DNA from 3 places in the Pseudactinotalea sp. Z1732 genome. Region 2 is predicted to be linked to each of the others. Evidence: predicted binding sites of a transcription regulator. Region 2 holds the regulator's gene; each other region holds the start of a gene.
What was found. The regulator LexA, encoded in region 2, represses DNA repair genes until DNA is damaged. The targets are predictions, from matches to a motif close to TCGAACANNTGTTCGA.
Positions count from the first base shown of each region.

Region 1: a site for LexA is predicted at 1,575-1,590, ahead of ACPL7H_RS01660 (DUF222 domain-containing protein). Genes of this name have one in related genera too.
Region 3: a site for LexA is predicted at 1,983-1,998, ahead of ACPL7H_RS17155 (HNH endonuclease signature motif containing protein). Genes of this name have one in related genera too.

Region 1 is NZ_JBMPQC010000001.1:344,402-347,898, reverse strand. It holds gene ACPL7H_RS01660 (DUF222 domain-containing protein) at 213-1,553, opposite strand; gene ACPL7H_RS01655 (LppM family (lipo)protein) at 1,890-2,567, opposite strand; gene ACPL7H_RS01650 (phosphoketolase family protein) at 2,598-3,497, opposite strand, start outside.
Region 2 is NZ_JBMPQC010000006.1:74,810-78,306, reverse strand. It holds gene ACPL7H_RS12375 (metallophosphoesterase family protein) at 1-1,198, shown strand, start outside; gene lexA (transcriptional repressor LexA) at 1,176-1,913, opposite strand; gene ACPL7H_RS12365 (LysM peptidoglycan-binding domain-containing protein) at 2,416-2,811, shown strand; gene nrdR (transcriptional regulator NrdR) at 2,908-3,378, shown strand; gene ACPL7H_RS12355 (DUF5302 domain-containing protein) at 3,486-3,497, shown strand, end outside.
Region 3 is NZ_JBMPQC010000014.1:9,709-13,205, reverse strand. It holds gene ACPL7H_RS17160 (DUF3027 domain-containing protein) at 1-292, shown strand, start outside; gene ACPL7H_RS17155 (HNH endonuclease signature motif containing protein) at 451-1,968, opposite strand; gene ACPL7H_RS17150 (PucR family transcriptional regulator) at 2,136-3,497, opposite strand, start outside.

The DNA of each region.
Region 1 (3,497 bases), on a different contig from region 2:
TTGCGGTGTGGAGGGTCATTGATGTCTGGCGCAAGGGTGCGTCGTGATTCGCTCCGTGTGGGCGCCGGAGTGTGAGCATCGCTCCTGCTCCTGCTCCTGCTCTGCTGTTGCTCTGCTGCTGTTCTGCTCCTGCCCTGTTCCACCCGGCCCGCGTTCCGGTCTCTGCGCATGCCATGGGCCCGGCGGTGGTGGCCGGGTGTGGGGCGGGGTGTTCAGGTGTGCCAGGTGACTCCGGTGGGTGTGACGGTGGCGGTTAGGTCATTGCTGTGGACGTGGGTGTGGTGGCGTTGGCATAGCAGGGCTGCGTTGTCCAGGTTGGTGTGTCCGCCGTGGGCCCAGAACTGGACGTGGTGGGCTTGGCACCACTGAGCAGGGATGGTGCAGCCTGGGAATGAGCATCCCTTGTCGCGATGCCAGAGGGCTCGTTGTTGGGCGCGGGTGAACAGGCGCTCATCACGGCCCTGGTCGAGGATTTCGCCCTCGGTGCCCAGCACTGCGGGGATGATCGAGGCATCGCAGGCCATGCGCCGCACGGTTTCCGGGGAGAGCACCTGCCCGGTCATCGTGATTCCGGCGCCGTTGGTCTTGGACTGTAGGTCACTGAGGGGGATGGTGATGAATACTTGGGCCTTGGTGGTCTGGGGGGTTCCCTCGGGGGCGGCTACGCCCCGTTGGATGATGGTGACCAGGGCGTCGGCCCGGCGGCGTGGTGCGCTGCGCGGATCGGGGGTGCCGTCCTCGGCCGGCTGCGGTTTGGACAGCGCTGACAAGGTGGCGTCGATGATGGCCGCCCCTTCGGGGTCGAGGAGGACCCGGTACTCGGTCATCCCGCCGGCTGCGGGCAGGGTGTAGAGGGCTCGGCGAGTTCGTTGCCCGTTCTCTTCGGCTTCCAAGTCCTTGGGTGGTTTGATGGTTCGCCGTGCCCGGCGCAGCAGGAGCGCCAGCTGCCGGTCGGTCCACCCGCATCGGCGCACCGGTGCCCCGCCTTCGGCGGCATCCCCGTCGTCGCCCCCGGCGTGGTTTTCGTCGTTCTTGTCGTTCTTCGGGTCCGAATGTTCGACCTGGTCGGTCGCGCCTTCGTTGATCGTCTTCATCGTGGTGGCAAGCGCCTCGGCCTCGGAGATCGGTTCCACCTCGTGGTGGAACTGAATGATCGCTGAGGCCTTGGAGGTGCTGATCAGCCCGGCATCGAACCCGGTCAGGGTGTTCTCCACACCGGGGGAGGGGTTGTTGATCGTTTCGGCGATGCGCGCGGTGTGGATCGCTTGCCCCCGCGGTGGCGCCGGGGCGTACTGGCTGGCCACCTTGACCAGGTAGTCCACCGCCGTCATTCCCTGGCCTGCGGGCAACCCGCGAGAGATCGCTTCGGCCGCGGCGTGTGCCTCCAGCCGGGCCACCTCGTGACGAATCCGACCCGCCTGCGCCAGCGCCTCGCCCAGGTCTGACTCACCCACCCGCCACCACCCACCGGCAGCAATCTCGCCAACGACCGAGGCGACCTGAGCCAACGCGGCCGGTGCCTGGATCATCGGTGGGACCTGGGTGATGGACATGAGTCGAACCTACAACCCACCTCCGACAAACGTTCGAATCGTTTTGGCGCTGTGGATAGCTACGCGGGTACGCCCGGCCTGGGGATAACTGTGCAGTTGACCGCTCGGGTGAGAGACCGGGAGGTCGCCGACCCCCGCCTCAGGGCTCTCGTCATCGGGCTCGGCCACCGACGCCGGACAGGACGCGTGCACCCAGTCGAGGAGGGTTGAGGTAGCCACTCGGGCCACAAGGCCCCGGTCCCCCGAGAGGCCGGGCCTTCCTCCATCCTCACAGCACACCGAGTACCGTTCGCTGCACGGGTCGGCTGCCCGCCCGGGTCGGTCACCTACGGCAAGTCAGTGCTGCTCGCCCGCTGCCTGCCGCCGTCGTCGGCTGATGACGAGCCAGAGGCCGGTCCCCACCAGCAGCAGCCCGAACAGCAGCACCGGAACCGGAACCGGTAGGGAGAAGCCGCTGCCTGCGGTGGTGGCGAAGAGGGTGTCATCACCGGGCTCCAGGTCCCAGGAGACGGTGCGGCCCACCAGGGTGCCGTCGTGGTCGGTGACAGCCTCCGGGAAGGTCACCGACAAGTCGATCATCCACGGCGTGGCGACCTGATCGTCCTCCTCGGCGCCGTCCGGTGCGGTGAGGTCGAGGTCACCGAACCGGCCGGCCACGATGTGTCCGTCCTCCTCGGCGGCGACGATCAGTGCGCCGGAGGTGGACTCCTCGATCCGCTCGATCGGCACGTCCGTCAGCGTTAACGTGGCCCCGATGTACTCGCCGTCCTCGAACGGCTCCGCGGCGATGCCGGCATCCGGGGCCGCGGCGATCTCCTCGTCCAGGATGCGCTGCAGCGCGTAGGGATCCTGACCATTGGCCTCGGCCCAGGCCTGGCTGACGGCGACCACAACGTCACCGGAGAGGGTGTCATCGGTGCTGATGGTCACCCCGCCGTCCAGCCGCACGCAGCCGGTGAGCACCACGAGCGCGAGCAGGACTGCGCCTACCGGGCGCCAGATCCACGAAGTCATTCCTCGAGTGTGCCATCGTGCGGCGACGGCTCAGCCGTGGTCCGCGCCGGTATCGGTCGCAGCCGCTTGGGCGTTCGAGCCGGAGACGGTGCCCGAGTCGGCCGCGTCCGGCCACACCCAGTCGGCTACCTCGGGGATGTCCACACCGTGGTCGCGGGTGTACTGCCGGGCCTTCAGGCGGGCATCGCCCATCTCCTGGCGCAATCCGGCGTACCGGCTGCCCAACTGCGGCACCCGGTCGATCACGTCCATCACCAGGTGGTAGCGGTCCAAGTCGTTCAGCATCACCATGTCGAACGGTGTGGTGGTGGTGCCCTCCTCCTTGTATCCGCGCACGTGCAGGTTCGGGTGGTTCGTGCGCCGGTAGGTCAGTCGATGGATCAGCCACGGGTAGCCGTGGTAGGCGAAGAGGATCGGCTTGTCCTTGGTGAACACCGTGTCGAAGTCGCGATCGGACATCCCGTGCGAGTGCTCCCGGTCATCCTGCAGGCGCATCAGGTCCACCACGTTCACCACCCGCACCTTCAGGTCCGGCAGGTACTCGCGCAGCAGGCCGGCCGCAGCCAGGGTCTCGATGGTGGGAATGTCCCCGGCGCAGGCCAGCACCACGTCCGGGTCCTGCCCTTCCACCTCGGAGCCGGCCCAGTCCCACACCCCCACGCCGCGGGCGCAGTGGGCGATCGCGGCCTCCATGTCCAGCCACTGCGGACCGGGTTGCTTGCCGGCCACCACCACGTTGACGAAGTCCCGGGTGCCCAGGATCTGGTCGTAGACGCTCAGCAACGTGTTCGCGTCCGGTGGCAGGTACACCCGTACCACCTCCGCCTTCTTGTTCATCACATGGTCGATGAAGCCGGGGTCCTGGTGGGAGAAGCCGTTGTGGTCCTGGCGCCACACGTGCGAGGACAGCAGGTAGTTCAGCGACGGTAT
Region 2 (3,497 bases):
GGAGGCCTTCGGCGTGGCGGAGCACACCGCCGGCCGGCCCGTGCTGCGCTACCCGCTCACCAAGGCGGAGGGCTACCGGGCGGTGGTGAGCATGATCGCCCAGGAGGAGGCGGACCTCATCCTGCATCCCGGTGACCTGGTCGGCGGCGGGGGATACCAGCCCGCCTGGGATGAGTTCTTCACGATCAACGCCCCCTCGGGCCTGCTCTCGCGGGCACCGCTCCTGCCTGCGCTGGGAAACTGGGAGAACTTCGGCGCCCGCAACGGCCGGTACGGCACGCCGTCGGACCGTTCCCCGGTGGTGCGGGCCCGGGCCAAGTACCACGCCCACTTCCCGGGCCCGGACGGGTCGCGGGGCCGGGGCTACTACCGCCTCGACCACGGACCACTCACGATCCTGACGCTGGACTCCTCGAACGGGGAGCCCGACGACCATCGGTCCCGTTACGTCCGGCCCCTCACCGGGCGGGCCTACCGGGGCCCGGGCACCGATACCCAGGACCACTTCACCGCAACGGAGTACACCGCCGCCGGTGGCACGGACCTGAACGACATCGCCCCCGGCAGGCCGCAGTGGCGCTGGGCCGAAGAGAATCTGGCCGACGCCCGGGCGCAGGGCCGGATCATCCTGGTCCAGTTCCACCACGTGCCCTACTCCAGCGGTGCGCACGGCCTACCGATGGATCACGAGTTCTCTACCGGTCAGGGCGGAACCCCGATGCGCAGGTTCCATCGGATGTTCAGTGAATTCGGCGTGGCCGCGGTGCTCTGCGGGCACAGTGAACTGTTCGAGCGCTCGGTGGTGCCCGACGGCGACGAAGGCTCACCCGGGGTGCTCTACTACGACGTCGGTGTGGCCGGGGACAGCCTGGGTGGCGAACTGCGAGGGGGTGATGGGGAGCTCCTGCGGTACAACCCGCACCGGGCCTGGACGGCCGACCAGGACGCTCCGGAGCGCTGGGAGGTGGCCGGCGACGGCAACCCGGTGCTGCGTGAGGGTGGCAAGCACTACGGCTACCTGGACATCAACCTCGAGCGCACCGGGACCGGAGCGCGGTTGACGCTGCAACCGATCCACGCCTTCCCGGTCCTGGACTCGCAGTACCGGGTGCTCCGGATCGAGCGACGCACCTACGACGACGAGGTGTGCCTGCGGATCGGACCGGACGGGCGGGTCACACCGAGCGCAGGACGCTGACCACCCGGCCCAGGATCTGGGCGTCGGATCCCTCGATCGGGGAGTAGGCGGAGTTGGCCGGCATCAGCCAGACCTCGCCCTCGGTGCGCTTGAGCGTCTTGACCGTGGCCTCACCGTCGATCATCGCCGCGACGATCTCACCGTTCTCGGCCACCGGCTGCTGACGCACCACGACGAAGTCGCCGTCGCAGATCGCGGCGTCGATCATCGAGTCGCCGGTGACCTTGAGCAGGAACAGGTCGCCGTCGCCGACCAATTGGCGCGGCAGCGGGAAGACGTCCTCCACCGACTGCTCGGCCAGCACCGGGCCGCCCGCCGCGATCCGCCCGACCACCGGGACGTAACTGGGCGAGGCGTCCACCTGCTCATCGGAGTCGGTGCTGAAGAACTGTTTCGGGCCGCGGGCCGAAGCCGGTGCCGGGCTCTCTTGCGCCGGCGCCGTGCCGTGGGGATCCAGGATCTCGATCGCGCGGGTGGAGATCGGGTCCCGGCGCAGGTACCCCTTTTCCTCCAGGACCTGGAGCTGGTACTTCACCGATGACGGGCTGGCCAGGCCCACGGCGGTGCCGATCTCGCGCATCGTCGGCGGGTACCCCTTGGTCTCGATGTTGGTGCGGATCGAGTCCATGATCCGCTGTTGCCGGGCGGTCAGACCGGGGGAGTGGCCGGTCTGGTCCGGGTGCTGCCGGCTGGTGTCCTTGGGTCCCTCGGCCATCGTGTCCTCCTGCGGTTCGGTGCGGTTGCGAGCGGCTCTGCCATGGTCCCGTCACCGCGATGTCAGGGGTCGGTGGTGGGGTGTTCCCCATGACGTTCCTAAGCCTAGGCGTTACGGCGCCGAACAGGAAACATCTGTTCGACTGGCGTGTCGACGCTATCGAACGGCTGTGTTACTGTCCATACATGTGTTCGCAGAACATCAGTTCGAGGGTCGGTCGGTTGCCGGTCCCGGACGTGGCCCGAGGAGTAATCCGATGAGTGCACTGGCGATCCACCCCAGCCCCTCGACCCGGCGGGCCGCCCTGCGGCGGTCGCGGACGCGCCCCTGCTGGCACGCCGGCCCTGCACGTAACTCGACCTGTCACCTCCCGGTTCCCGCAGTCTTCTCGGCGCCCGGAGCGGCTCCGGCCCCGGAGGCCCCGAAGGCTACGCCGCAGAGCGACGTGCCGCGGGCCCTCGTACCCCAGCAGACCGAGGGCTCGGGCGGCCGGACCCGTCCCGTGACGCCCCTGGTGACGGCACCGGTTCGCCCGACGGCTCCGGTTCGCCCGGCGGTACCGGTTCGTCCGGCGGCGCCGGTGCGCCCGGCCAGGGCGCGCGAACACGCCCCCCTGCGGCTGACCACCCGCGGACGGCGGGTGCTGGTCGCGCTTGGCTTCGCGCTGGCGATCGCCGTGGGCGGCGGGCTCGGCACCCTGCTGGCGCCAGAGGCGCAGACGCCGGCAGAGGTCTCCACCGTGGTGGTCCAGCCGGGCGAGAGCCTGTGGGTGATCGCGAGTGAGATCGCCGATCCGGGGCAGGACGTGCGCCAGGTGGTGGAGACCATCCGCGGCATGAACGGGCTGGAGCGCTCCACCGTGCACGCCGGCCAGGAGTTGAGCGTCCCGCAGGGCTGAGGAACCCGCTGGAGGGCGACGTCCCACACCGGTAGCCAGATGTGGCATTGTGTGTGCACCGAGCACGCCGTCACCAAGCCGGGAAGGGACGCGCCGATGCATTGTCCGTACTGCCGTAACCCCGACTCGCGGGTGGTGGACTCCCGCACCGCCGACGACGGCGGCAGTATCCGCCGCCGCCGGCACTGTCCCGAGTGTTCGCGCCGCTTCACCACGGTGGAGAGCACCAGCCTCACGGTGATCAAGCGATCGGGGGCGATGGAGCCGTTCAGCCGGGAGAAGGTCGTGGCCGGTGTGAGCAAGGCGTGTCAGGGTCGCCCGGTCTCCGCCGATGACCTGGCGCTGCTGGCCCAGCAGGTGGAGGAGTCCATCCGCGCCACCGGCGTGGCCGAGATCGACTCCCACGAGGTCGGATTGGCGACCTTGGGGCCGCTGCGGGCGCTGGACGAGGTGGCGTACCTGCGCTTTGCCAGCGTCTACCAGAACTTCACCTCCCTCGAGGACTTCGAGGCCGCGATCACCGCGCTGAAGTTGGACCGCAATCCTGCCTCGGAGCAGTACGCCTGAGGGTGCATGGCCGGGGTTTATCCGCTGGCGTGTTCGCGCCGGACCCGGCAAGGTTGCGGATGAGCCACCCCGGTCCCGGTCCGTGGTGAGTTCAGGGAGGACTGTTGATGTCATCGAAG
Region 3 (3,497 bases), on a different contig from region 2:
CCGCGCCGAAGAAGAGGACGACGACGGCGGCGACGGGCTCGACGGGCGTGAGACCGCCGAGAGTGGTGACGGGCGCGAGACCGCCGAGGATGCTGGCAGCCCGCAGGCCACCCAGGCCAGCCAGACCGACGACGGCGAGGGTGCTGGCAGCACGCAGAGCGCCGAGGCCACCCGGACCGACGACGTTGCGACTGCCGACAGCAGTGTTGACACGGATGCAGGTAGTTCTACTGCGGACAGCAGTGTTGACACCGATGCAGATGGCACGGAGAGTCGCAAGGACGACGTTTAACCTCGGCGGGTGGAACGCCACCGTCGTGCGAACGCCACCGTAGAGCGGACGGCGCTGGCTGAGCAGGCATGATGTGGTTACCGGAGCGTGGATGTGCCCGGGTGGCTCCTGCCGCTCCCGCCGCTCATGCCGCTACTGCTGCAACCGCGTCGCTGCCGCTACTGCCGCATGGTGAAGGTGTAGCCGCCGGCGGATGCTCGGCCCTGGTGATATCTGTGGTCGTGGGCCATCCGATGATGGCGATGACATAGTGGCACCGCGTTATCGAGATCGGTGGGTCCGTGGTGGGACCAGGGGATGGCGTGGTGGAGTTCGCACCAGGCGTAGGGGCGTTGGCAGCCGTCGGCGGCGCAGGTGGTGTGGCGCACGGTCAGGGCGGTGCGTTGGGGTTCGGTGAAGAGTCGTTTGCTGCGCCCCAGGTCGAGTGGGATCGACTTTCCGTTCAGGACGGTTGGGATGAGGCCGGAGTTGCAGGCGAGTTGGCGGGCCTGGGCGGCGGAGATCTTTTCTCCGGTGTCCAGCCCGGCTGCTGCGAGTCGTCCGCGGAGTACGTCTTCATCGAGGGTGACCACGATCGTGGCCGCGGTTTTGGGGCTGAGGTGGTCGGTGGGAAGGTGTTCGATGAGTTCTGCCAGGGCCAGGCCGTGCGTGTTGGCCCAGTCGGTGCGCCGCCCGTGGGCTGCCCGGGCGGGGTTGGGCAGCCCGGACAGGTCCTCCATCGAACTGTCGGTCGCGCCCGTGCCGCGGCGTGCCTCTGCACCCAGTCCCGTGCCCGGTCCGGGGACCGGCTGCGGGCCCGGAGCCGCGCGGGTGCCTGCTGCGGTGGCACCGGGGGCTTTGCTGGTGGCGTCATCGGCACCGAAGAGCGCGTCCTCATCCGCACCGGTGTTGTCGAAGGCCTGACGGCCCGCGCCGGCGTTACCGAACGCCCCGCCACCGCTGCCTGCGTTGCCGGTGCTGTTGTCTGCGGGTCCGTTGGTGCGGCGGGGTGCGGTCATGGTGTGGATGATCTTGCGCAGCAGGTGGCCGTGGAAGACCGGGAGGGTGAAGTGTCCGGTGACGGTGCCGTCGTGGTTGTCCCGCAGGGTCAGACGCGTCTGTGCCCGGGCGCGGGCTTCTTCATCGGCGATTTGGCCCTCTTCGTGCGCGTCGACGGTTTCGCGGTCCTTCTTCAGCGCCTCCAGTTGCCGCCGGGCGCGTTGGCGAAGCGCTGAGGGGGGTATCTGCTTGGCCTTGTCCACCAGGTCCGCTTCGACCCGGTTCCGCTCCGCGGCGGTGAGGCCTTCGGGCAGTTTCTCTCCGGCGCCCACGATGATCTCGGCGTGCTCTGCAGAGATGTCGCCTCCATCCAGGGCCCGCTGGGTGGGGACACGATCGGTGAGCCGGGTGGCGAGCTTGGTCTCTCGGCTGGTCTCTCGCCCGTCGTCGTTGGTGTGCTTGGCCGCCCACGAGGCGGTATCGGCATGACCGGATCTCTGGGCGGTCCTGGCCTGATCGGCGGCGGCGAGGACTTTGAGTTTGTAGGCCCGCACCCGCGACTCGATCCGCTTCAGATCCACCAGCAACTGTCCCTGCCCTGCAGCGTTCAACCCACGCGGGTCCAACCCCACCAACCCGTCCAGCGCGGCATAGACCTCCTGGGTGGGGGAGATGCGCGGGAGCGGGTGGACTGCCATAAACCCACACTACCTAGAACGGGCGTTCGAGTCAATGGTTCGAACCAAACTCTTTCACATTGCACAGATTCGATTCGATCATGGCCAGATTCGATGGAGCCCTGCCCGTTCGTTGTGTTCCGGACCGGTCGAAGCCAGGCCCGACGACGACGGCGGCGCCCGGCCGTTCAGGTCGCCGACCCGACCTCCTTGGCCAGCAGCGCCACGTGCAGGGCGGTGCGGGTCTCGGCATCGGCCAGGTCCACGCCGAGGATGCGTTCCATCCTGCGCAGCCGGGCGTACAGGGCCTGTCGGCTCAGGTGCAGGGCCCGGGCCAGGGGGGCGATGGCCCCGCCGGCCTCGAGGTAGCGGCGCAGCACGGTGACCAGGCCGGTGTCGTGCTGGTCGTCGTGGATGAGTAGTGGGGCGAGTTGGCGCTCGGCGAAGGCGGTGAGGCGTTCGTCGCCACCCAGCAGCATCAGCAGCCCGCGGATCCCGATGTCGGCGATGCGGTGGTACGCCTTGCGGTGCTCGGCCGGGATCAGCGCGGCGGCGCGGGCGATGTAGGCGGCTTCGGGCAGGTCTGCCCCGGCCTGGGAGATGCTGTGCCGCTCCGGCGTGACGCCCACCACCGCGCCCTGCCGGACGCCGCCAGGGGTGACCGAGGTGCGCCCCAGCGCTGCCGCGAACGTCTCCAGCGCCGTCTCCGGGCTCGTCCTTCCTGGCAGCGCTACCAATACCCCGACCAGGTCCTCATCCAGCGGGCTGACCAACGCGGATAGCTGCGCCTGGGCGATAGCGCGCGAGACCGCCTCGGCCAGGGCCTGCTCCGACCGCGGGCCGGCGAGCGGGTCGGCGCGGTGGTTGCCGAGCGGGTCGGCACCGTGGTCGCTGAGCGCGTCCGCACCCGGTGAGTCCGCCCCGGCGCGTCTGCCTGAGGACGCCCCCACCCCGGACGCTCCCACCCCAGCCCCGGCCGCCCCCGCCCCGGCCACCCCCGCCCCGGACACCCCACTCCCGGACACCCCAGCCCCAGCCGCCCCCGCCCCCGCCCCAGCACCCCCGTCGTCGGTCCGCCCCCGCGCCACGCACAGCGCCAGGTAACGCTGCGCCCGCACCAGGCCGAACGCCTCGGCGGCCGCGCGCACGTCCTCATCGGGCGCGCGGGCACCGGTGTCGGCGAACCCGGCGAGGAAACGCTGCAGGGCCCGGGAGCGCAGCGAGGCCGCATCGCGTTCCATCAACCGCGCCACCGCCAACGCCTGCGCGGCCCGTTCCACCAGCATCCGCGCCGCCGACGGGGGCACCACCGGCTTGCCCACCAGCACCAACCGCCCCCAGTCGCCCTGGGTGCCGCCCACGCCGGTCACCAGCCACCCGTGTTCGGGCACCTCGTGGGTGCCGCCCACCCGGTCCACCAGCCGGGAGCGGGCCGACCAGTCGGTCAGCACCTGCGCATCGGCCCGGGTGTAGGCGATCACCTCGTGGGCCAGGTTCTCCAGCACCACCGCGCTGCCGGCCATCTGCGCGGTGCGCTCGATGATCTCCTG